3 regions of the Rhodococcus sovatensis genome follow, and region 3 is predicted to be linked to each of the others. Evidence: riboswitches for the same ligand, from Rfam matches in the RefSeq annotation. Region 3 holds a riboswitch; each other region holds the start of a gene.

The links. A riboswitch is a leader RNA that binds a small molecule or an ion and turns the genes downstream of it on or off. The one in region 3 is predicted to bind thiamine pyrophosphate.
Region 1: another riboswitch for thiamine pyrophosphate. It lies ahead of WDS16_RS23310 (3-oxoacyl-ACP reductase); the one in region 3 lies ahead of WDS16_RS15315 (TenA family protein).
Region 2: another riboswitch for thiamine pyrophosphate. It lies ahead of thiO (glycine oxidase ThiO); the one in region 3 lies ahead of WDS16_RS15315 (TenA family protein).

Annotation. Positions count from the first base shown of each region.
Region 1 covers NZ_CP147846.1:5,001,156-5,004,349, forward strand. Annotated here, with positions in the region: gene WDS16_RS23300 (alpha-amylase family glycosyl hydrolase) at 1-960, shown strand, start outside; gene WDS16_RS23305 (hypothetical protein) at 986-1,288, opposite strand; TPP riboswitch at 1,356-1,450, shown strand; gene WDS16_RS23310 (3-oxoacyl-ACP reductase) at 1,504-2,259, shown strand; gene WDS16_RS23315 (LLM class flavin-dependent oxidoreductase) at 2,263-3,194, shown strand, end outside.
Region 2 covers NZ_CP147846.1:3,923,163-3,926,356, reverse strand. Annotated here, with positions in the region: gene WDS16_RS18210 (NUDIX hydrolase) at 1-334, shown strand, start outside; gene thiE (thiamine phosphate synthase) at 331-1,026, opposite strand; TPP riboswitch at 1,052-1,163, shown strand; gene thiO (glycine oxidase ThiO) at 1,163-2,221, shown strand; gene thiS (sulfur carrier protein ThiS) at 2,229-2,426, shown strand; gene WDS16_RS18190 (thiazole synthase) at 2,431-3,186, shown strand.
Region 3 covers NZ_CP147846.1:3,316,137-3,319,330, forward strand. Annotated here, with positions in the region: gene WDS16_RS15300 (carboxylesterase/lipase family protein) at 1-375, opposite strand, end outside; gene WDS16_RS15305 (hypothetical protein) at 452-1,102, shown strand; gene WDS16_RS15310 (hypothetical protein) at 1,114-1,524, opposite strand; TPP riboswitch at 1,625-1,724, shown strand; gene WDS16_RS15315 (TenA family protein) at 1,718-2,428, shown strand; gene WDS16_RS15320 (ABC transporter substrate-binding protein) at 2,410-3,194, shown strand, end outside.

The DNA.
Region 1 (3,194 bases), 1.7 Mb from region 3:
CAGGGGTTTCCGAAATTTCAGCAGGAACTGCGCGACGGCGCCGGGTCGTGGTTCCAGATCGATCGGTCGTCGGGCGAGCCGAAGCATCGTAACTTCGAGGGCCACGATGAGCTCGTCGCCTTCGATCATGACAACGTCGAGGTGCAGGACTACGTCGCCGACGTCATGGATCACTGGCTGAGCCGCGGCGCCGACGGTTGGCGGTTGGACGCGGCATACGCTGTGCCGCCGAAGTTCTGGAGCGCGGTGATCCCCCGCGTACGGGAAAAGCACCCGAACGCATACTTCCTCGGCGAGGTGATACACGGCGACTACGCCGCGATCGTGACGTCGAGTTCACTGGATTCGGTGACCCAGTACGAACTGTGGAAGGCGACGTGGAGCGGCATCGTCGAGGAAAACTTCTTCGAGCTTTCTCATGCGCTGGGCCGCCACAACGACTGGATGGACACGTTCGTCCCGGCGACGTTCGTCGGCAACCACGACGTGAACCGAATCGCAAGCACGATCACCGACGAGCGGCACCTCGCGCACGCCCTCGTCGTGCTGTTCACGACCGGCGGAACGCCGATGATCTACTACGGCGACGAGCAGGGATTCCATGGTGTCAAGGAGGAGCGCGTCGGTGGCGACGACGATGTTCGTCCCGAATTCCCCATGGCGAAGGAACAACTCGATCCGGCAGGGTGGCCGATCTTCCACTTGCATCAGCAGCTGATCGGTCTACGCAGGCGCAATCCATGGCTGCATCACGCACGAACCGAGACTCTCGAGCTGACCAACACAGCCATGCTCTACCGAGCGTACGACGCCGACAACGTGCTGTACGTCGCCCTCAACCTCGGGAACGAGGCGGTCGACTATCGCGTATCCGGTGACGTCGTGGCCGGGGACGCATCCGAACATTCGGGGTGGAGCTCGGTCCCGGCACACGGGTGGGCTGTCTTCGGTACGAAGTAGCTGCCCCGGAAAGCCGAATCTTCGGTCAGCCTCTGGCGAGCTTCGCGCGGTCGAAGAACGCCAACACGTGCGGGACTTTGTCCTCCGGGACATCGAACACCGCTTGACCACTGAGGTAGGACATCGAGTCATCGGGCAGGCGTGCACCGATCTTCACTCGTAGCCCGCCGCCCCGCGGCTTCGCGTCGACTCCGATGTGCGAAACGTGCCAGCGGGGTCGGCCCGAGACTGTCTGCTGTGTCGAATCGAAGATCTCGACGACGCGGTTGTCGAGGACGAGCACGACGTTCTCGTCCAACCAGTACTCGACGTACTCTCGTTCGCGCATCGTAGGAGCCTATATTCATCTCTACTGCCAGCGCTAGATACAGCAACAAAGCCCGAGAGGTACACTCGTCGGCGACACGGGGTGCCGCACCGAGCGGCTGAGATCACACCCGTCGAACCTGATCTGGTCAACACCAGCGTAGGGATGTCTGCATCCGCACGGGGTGCATTGTCTTCTCCGCCGCCGCATGTCGACCAGCGAGCGAGAGGAAGCACATGAATTTCGACGAGCAGACCGTGTTGGTCACCGGAGCGGGACGAGGGCTCGGCACCTCGATCGCCCGAGCATTCGCGCACCAGGGGGCTCGCGTTGTCGTGAACTATCGCGCCAGCGCGGTGTCGGCCGAGCAGCTCGCTGCAGAGATCGGCGGCTTGGCCGTGCAAGCGGACATCACCGTTGCCGAAGAGATGGACGCGCTCTTCACCGCCGCCGAGCAGCACTTCGGAACCACGGTCACTACCGTCGTCAACAACGCCCTCGCCGACTTTTCGTTCAACGGCGACGCCCGAAGCAAGGCCGACTCCATCTCGTGGGAGCAGTTCGATGCACAGTTCCAGGGAACTGTTCGTGGAGCGTTGACGACAACCCAGCGCGCGTTGCCCGGAATGCGGACAGCGGGTTTCGGTCGAATCATCAACGTCGGAACCAATCTCTTTCAGAACCCGGTGGTGCCGTACCATGACTACACGGCGTCGAAAGCAGCCCTGCTGTCCCTGACCCGCACGCTCGCAGCCGATCTCGGTGTCGACGGCATCACCGTCAACATGGTCTCCGGTGGATTGCTTCGTACGACGGACGCCAGCGCGGCGACGCCCGAGGCGGTGTTCGACTTGATTGCTGCGTCGACTCCACTGCAGCGAGTGGTGACGCCCGCAGAATTCGCCGACGCGCTGCTGTTCTTTGCCTCACCGTGGTCGAGGTCGGTGACCGGACAGAATCTCGTGGTGGACGGCGGACTGGTCAAGGACTGAACGATGCTGCATCTCAACGCATTTCTGTTCGGCTGCGGCCACCACAGTGCCGCGTGGCGCCATTCGAGCTCTCGTGTGGAGGATCTCGGCGATATCGGCTACTACGAGGAGCTCGCGCGGACCGCGGAGCGAGGGAAGCTCGACGCAGTCTTCTTCGCCGACGGGCATTCGGTGCGTGATCCGGCAGGAGCGGGCACCTGGTTCCTCGAGCCCATCACCGCGCTGACGGCGATGGCGCGGGCGACATCGCACATTGGACTGGTCACGACGGTGTCCACCACCTTCTACACGCCGTTCCATGCTGCCCGCCTCCTCGCCTCCCTCGATCACATCAGCGGCGGGCGTGCGGGGTGGAACGTCGTCACCTCCATGTTCGACGCCGAAGCCCGCAATCACGGGTTCACCGAGATACCGGCTCGCGCTGAGCGTTACGCCCGTGCCGAGGAGTTCGTCGAGGTTGCACTTGCGCTGTGGGACAGCTGGGACGGCGACGCCCTCAAGCTCGATCGTGATGGTCAGTACGCGGACCCCGACGGCGTGCATTCGATCGATCACGTGGGCAAGTACTTTCGAGTCGATGGCCCGTTGACGGTCCCTCGCTCACCCCAGGGACGGCCGGTGCTGTTCCAGGCCGGTGCGTCGGGCGAGGGCCGGGATCTCGCGGCGCGTTACGCCGAGGCGATTTACGCTGTTGCCTACGATATCGATTCGGGGGCAGGCTATTACGCCGACGTGAAGTCGCGAATCCACAAGGCCGGCCGCGATGGAAATTCGGTGGGCATCATGCCTGGCCTCGTCACGTATATCGGGTCGACCATGACCGAAGCACACGCGAAGAAGGCCGAACTCGATGCATTGCTGCCTGTCGAGCAGTCATTGCGTCAGCTGGGCATGTACGTCGAACAGGATTGTCGAGAGTGGGAATTGGACGCGCC
Region 2 (3,194 bases), 610 kb from region 3:
CGGCTGGTGGAAGGACCGTAGCGGAGCGACCAAAGCACTACTGGCCTCGCTTGCCGACATCCTGCCGCGCACCGTCGAACTACCCGGTGGGAGCTTCGGGTGGTTGAAGGAAATCGAAGCGGTGCTCGAAGGCGAAGCGCGGGCTGCGCAGTTCGAGGACGTCCGTATCCCCATCTTTCACGCCTCGGCCAGCGGCGACGACGAACTCGCCCGGCGCGCCCACGAAGGTTCCGCATTGACCGCGCTCGTCACGGCGGACCGGGGACTCAGAGAACGACTGCCGACGACGGTGCATGTCCTGTCGCCGTCGACCGTGCTCGGCTGGCTGGACTAGCTTCGCGTCAGCTTCTGTGACAGTTCCTGCGCTGCGGCCTGTGGATCTCGGGCCTGCGTGATGGCACGGACCACGACGATCCGATCGGCACCTGCGGCGAGCACTTCGTCGACATTGCCTGCGTCGACGCCGCCGATGGCGAACCATGGGCGCGAGGGCGCGGATTCGGCGGTGCTGCGCAGCAGCTCGAGCCCGGCCGCCGTGCGGTTCGGCTTGGTGGGAGTCGCCCACACCGGTCCCGTCGCGAAGTAGTCGACGCCATCCTCGATGGCAGCCAGGCTCGCCTGGTTGCGATTCTGCGTCGAACGACCGATGACGACGTCGGGCCCGAGGATCTGCCGCGCGTAATGCACAGGCAGGTCGTTCTGGCCGAGATGCAGCACGTCCGCATTGGACGCCAATGCGAGATCCGCCCGATCGTTCACGGCCAACAGTGCACCGTGGCGCTTCGTCGCGGCGGACAGAACTGCCAACGCAGCTAGTTCGTCCTTGGCTTCGAGAGGACCGAACTCGCGCTCACCGGCCGAATTCTTGTCACGCAGCTGGATGATGTCGACGCCGCCGGAGAGCGCAGCCTCGGCGAACTGGGCGAGGTCGCCGAGCTCGCGCCTGGCGTCGGTGCACAGATACAGGCGGGCCGAGGTCAACCGCTCGCGCGCCGATTCGTTACGGGAGCTCTGAGTGGGATACACAGTGCAAAGGTAGTCTGTGAGCAGTTGGTCGATACACGGGAGTCCTGGGGTACGCAGGGCTGAGAGTGGGCACGCCGTCCTTACCGTCAATACCTGAACCGGATCATGCCGGCGCAGGGAGTGAGGTGGTTGTGAGATGTCCGGAACTCTGGCAGTGGTCGGCGGCGGTGTCATCGGCCTGGCGGTAGCAGTGCGGGCAGCGCGTGACGGCTGGTCGGTGCGGTTGTACGACCCGATGCTCGGCTCAGGGGCGTCGTGGGTCGCGGGCGGAATGCTAGCTCCGCTGTCGGAGGGATGGCCCGGTGAACACGAACTGCTCGCACTGGGCGCGCACTCGTTGGCGCGGTGGCCGGAGTTCGCTCGATCACTTCCCGGTGACGTGTTCTCCTCGACCGGTTCGCTCACCGTTGCACTCGATGCCGCCGACGCCGAGGATCTGCGAACCATTGCCGAATTCGTCGGGCAGCAGGGGCACGAACTCGAGATCCTCGGTCGCGCGCAGATTCGTGAACTCGAACCTTCGCTGGCCCAGAACATTCGCCTCGGGCTTCTCGCGCCCACCGAACTGGCCGTCGACAACCGGGCCCTGATGGCCGCGTTGAAGGAAGCCGCAGTTGGAGTGGAGATCATCGGCGAGGCGGTGACAGACCTGGACGCTCTGGATGCCGATCAGATCGTCGTCGCGGCCGGCGCGCAGACTGCGTCGTTGCTCCCTGCAATGCCGGTTCGCGCCGTGAAAGGCGAAATTCTCAGGCTGCGTCGACGCCCGAGCGCAGGTAGCGCCCCCACCCGCACGATTCGCGGCAGCGTTCACGGCCGCCCCATCTACCTCGTTCCGCGCGGCGATGGACTGGTCGTCGGTGCCACCCAGTACGAATCGGGCCACGACACACAGGTCACCGTCGCAGGGGTGCGTGACCTCATAGCCGACGCCGAACGACTCATGCCGAGCATCGGCGAATACGAACTGTACGAAAGCGCGGCGGGGCTGAGACCGATGAGCCCCGACGGGCTACCCGTCATCGGGCGTCTCTCCGAACGCGTCATCGTCGCATCAGGTCACGGTCGCAACGGAATCCTGTTGACGCCCATCACTGCAGACGCCGTCTCGGCGCTCCTCTGCGGCGACACACTCCCCGAAGCCAAGGCAGCAGATCCATCCCGATTCGAGCCCGTCCTTGGACCGAAAGGTTAGGAAAGAAATGATTACGGTCAATGGGAAAGAGCTGGACATCGCTGCGGACGTGACCATGCGGCAGCTTCTCTTGCAGCTGTCCATGCCCGAGCGGGGTATCGCAGTTGCCGTCGACGGAACAGTGTTGCCCAAGAGTAGATGGGACGCAACAACCGTCGAAAAGGGTTCTACCATCGAGATTCTCACGGCTGTGCAGGGTGGTTGAGCAAATGTCGGACGTATTGAAGATTGCAGACAAGGCCTTCGACTCCCGGCTCATCATGGGCACCGGGGGAGCCGCGAACCTCGCGGTGTTGGAGGACGCGCTCGTCGCGTCGGGCACCGAGCTGACCACCGTCGCGATGCGACGCGTCGACGCTGCGGGCGGTACCGGCGTGCTCGATCTGCTGCGCAAGTTGAACATCGCGCCGCTGCCGAACACTGCAGGGTGTCGAGGCGCCGCCGAAGCGGTCCTGACCGCTCAGCTGGGTCGTGAAGCTCTCGAAACGAATTGGGTGAAGCTCGAAGTCATCGCCGACGAGCGGACCCTGCTGCCCGACGCGATCGAACTGGTCAAGGCCGCAGAGCAACTGGTCGACGACGGTTTTCACGTCCTCCCGTACACCACCGATGATCCGGTGCTCGCGCTAAGGCTCGAGGACATCGGTTGCGCGGCCGTCATGCCGCTCGGTGCGCCAATCGGAACTGGTCTCGGCATTTCCAACCCGCACAACATCGAGATGATCGTCGACGCCGCGTCGGTGCCCGTCATCCTCGACGCGGGGATCGGAACCGCGAGCGATGCAGCGCTGGCCATGGAGCTGGGGTGCGATGCGGTCCTTCTCGCGACCGCTGTCACCCGCGCGAAAGATCCCGCGTTGATGGCGTCGGCGATGCGGCATGCGGTGTCGGCCGGGTACGAGGCTCGTCGAGCCGGCCGGATTCCGAAGCGGTTCTGGGCTCAGGCGAGTTCGCCTTCGGCGTAGTGGCACGG
Region 3 (3,194 bases):
GGCGAGGTTGCGCCCGTCGTACACGCTCTGCGCTGCGGACCCGAGCGAATACGCACCGCCGTGGATCCAGACCATGACCGGACGCGGAGTTCCGTCGGGCTCGGGCGCCCACACATTCACCGACAGACAGTCCTCCGCCATTGGAATGTCGGGGTCCATCGGGACAGGATTGTCCAGTCCTTGCGGAGCGACCGCGCCGAACTTTCGGCAATCCAACGGCTCCGACCAGGGCTCGGCCGGGCGTGGAGATCGGAATCGATGCTCGCCGTCGGGTGCCGCCGCGTAGGGGATGCCCTTCCACGCGTACACGGTGCCGTCCATATAGCCGACCACGTCCCCGTAGGGAGTGGCCACTCGGCAAGTCGCGTCACCCATGGCACCTCCTTCGTTGCTCGACGAACGCCAACGTACCAACTCCAGATGAGCGGGTTCGCTTGTTTATGCTGGCGACATGAACCGACTGCGGGCATACGGTGGCTCAGCGTGTGCTCTGTGGGCGGTACTTCTCGCCGGCTGCAGCTCCGACGTCGACGGCACGGCGACAGCGCCGCTCGCGACCGTCGACACCGATCCACCGTCCGTTGTCCGCACTACCAGCCCGACCACTACTGGGACACCGAGCACGACGGGGACACCGAGCAGTAGTTCGTCGCAACGACCCAGTACCACCACCACAGCTCCGCCCACCGCCGACGCCTCGCGATTCGAAGGAAACGACGGCTTCTACTACTTCACCTCTCCGAGTGGGAAATTCGAGTGTGCCGTGTTCGTCACCGTGACGTCCGTTGCCGGCTGCCACGGAGAATTCCCGTCGACCGCTCCACGCGTCGAGGGCAGCGGGGCTCCTGATTCCCGGGTCGCGCCGAATACCATCGAGCTGACCGCAGGGTCGCCTGCCCGATTTCTCAGCTCGGGAGATCCCCGCTTCCACCGGTTCGACGGCACGGCACGCGCACTGCCGTACGGCGAGACGCTGTCGATTCCTGGCTCGGGCAGCTCGAACGGGTTGACGTGCCGGGTCGAGGAAAAGACCGGCGTCAGCTGCGCGGACCAAGTCGGTCACGGATTCACCGTGTCGGACTCGGCGTTCGAACTGAAGTAGAACTTCTTGGCTCAGCCGATTCCTGGAATGAACCCCGGGTAGACGAAGTGCTGCGGGCCGCCACCAGGCATCGACGATCCCGTGACATTCGGAAAATCGAACGGCAACGCGACGAGCTTGTGCGGGTTGCCCTGTTCGTCGGCCTGCCAGCATCCGGTGAGCACACCGTGAAACGCGGTACACACGATCCTCGTATCGGTACCGTACGGCGAGGTCAACCGGTTCTCTGCGAGCAACGGATTCCAGTAGGCCGGATCGGTGGGCGTCAGGAAGTTCTTGGTTTCGAAGGGCACGCTGGGGCTCGGATAGTCCGGGATCGGGGGCCACTCGTCGGCGTTCGCGATGCCACTACCGGCCAGGATGATCCCAGCTGTAACTCCGATGGCCGCTGCGGCTCTGGTACACGTGCGGGCTGTGCTCATCGGCGTAGCCTACGTCCGGCCCGACCACGTGCGCGGGAAAATCCGGCCTCCGTCTGTGCTCACGTGCGGACCGCCGGACGCGATGATGTATGGTCGGCGATGTTCTGACACGGGGTGCGTCCGTACATGCGGATGCTGAGATCACACCCGTCGAACCTGATGCAGGTAATGCTGACGAAGGGATGTCGAGGCGATGACTACGCCTGTGCACTCGGTGGACTCTGTCCGCCATACGGATCGATTGTGGGAAGCAACGGCCGAGCTACGCGCCGCAATCGACGACTTGAAGTTTCTGCGACTACTCGGCGACGGCTCCTTGCCGCTCGACGCGTTCCGCACCTATATCGAGCAGGACGAGCTCTACCTGGCCGGATACGCCAAGGCATTGTCGATCCTCGCCTCTAAGGCACCCGACGCGACCACGGCGGCGTTCTGGGCTGCCTCGGCGGCCGGCGCCGTCGAGGAAGCCTCACTTCACCACTCGCTACTGTCGAGCGACCTACTCCCCAACGCGAATTCACGCGCCGAACACTCGTCGGCATGCTTGGGATACGTCTCGTACCTGATCGCCACAGCAGCGACAGAACCGTACGCGGTTGCGGCAGCGGCGGTTCTGCCGTGCTTCTGGATCTACGCGGACGTGGCCGTCCGACTGTCGGGCGCCGCCAGGGATGTATTGCTGGCGGACCCTGAACATCCCTATGCGCGTTGGGTTTCGACGTACGACTCCGAAGAGTTTCGCACTGTCGTCGACGGTGCGCGCAGCCTCGTCGACGAGGCTGCGACGCTCGCGACCGAGGCTCAGCGCGAGGCGATGATCCGATCCTTCGTGTCGGCCACTCGATACGAGCTGATGTTCTGGGACACCGCATTGCATCCGACACCATGGCCGGTGTCGCTGTGAGAAAACTATTCGCTATGTCCATCGCAGCGGTGTCGATCCTCGGTCTGTCATCCTGTGCGCAGACGAACGATACGGACAACATCCGGTTCGCTCTGGACTGGACTCCGAACACCAATCACACCGGATTGTATGTGGCGCTTCAAGAGGGTTACTTCGCCGACGCCGGACTCGACGTCGAGGTGCTTCCCTACAACAACACCTCACCGGACACACTCGTCGACTCGGGCAATGCCGAGTTCGGTATCAGCACTCAAAGCTCTACGACATTCGCGAAATCCGCAGGTGCGCAGATAATTTCGGTACTTGCGCCACTTCAACACTGGGCAACCGCGATCGGCGTACGCGCCGACCGCGACGACATTCCCAGCCCGAAGGCACTGGACGGCAAGGTGTACGCCGGCTTCGGAGATACCGGTGAACAAGCCGGACTACGTCAGATCATTCAGAACGACGGTGGTACCGGCGAATACGAGACCGTCGTGCTCGGCACCTCTGCGTACGAGGCCGTGTACTCGGGTACTGCCGACTTCACCGTGTCGTACCTCGCGTGGGAAGGCCTCGAGGCCGAACACAGCGGGACGCCGATGAAGTACTTCGAAAGCACGGACTACGGCTTCCCCGACGCGTACGCGATCACGATCAGCGGAAACGAAAACTGGCTTGCCGACAATCCTGAGGAGGGAAGGAAGTTCGTCCAGGCGTTGCAGCGCGGATACCAGTTCGCGGCCGACGAACCAGAGCGCGCCGCTCAGGACATCATCGATGC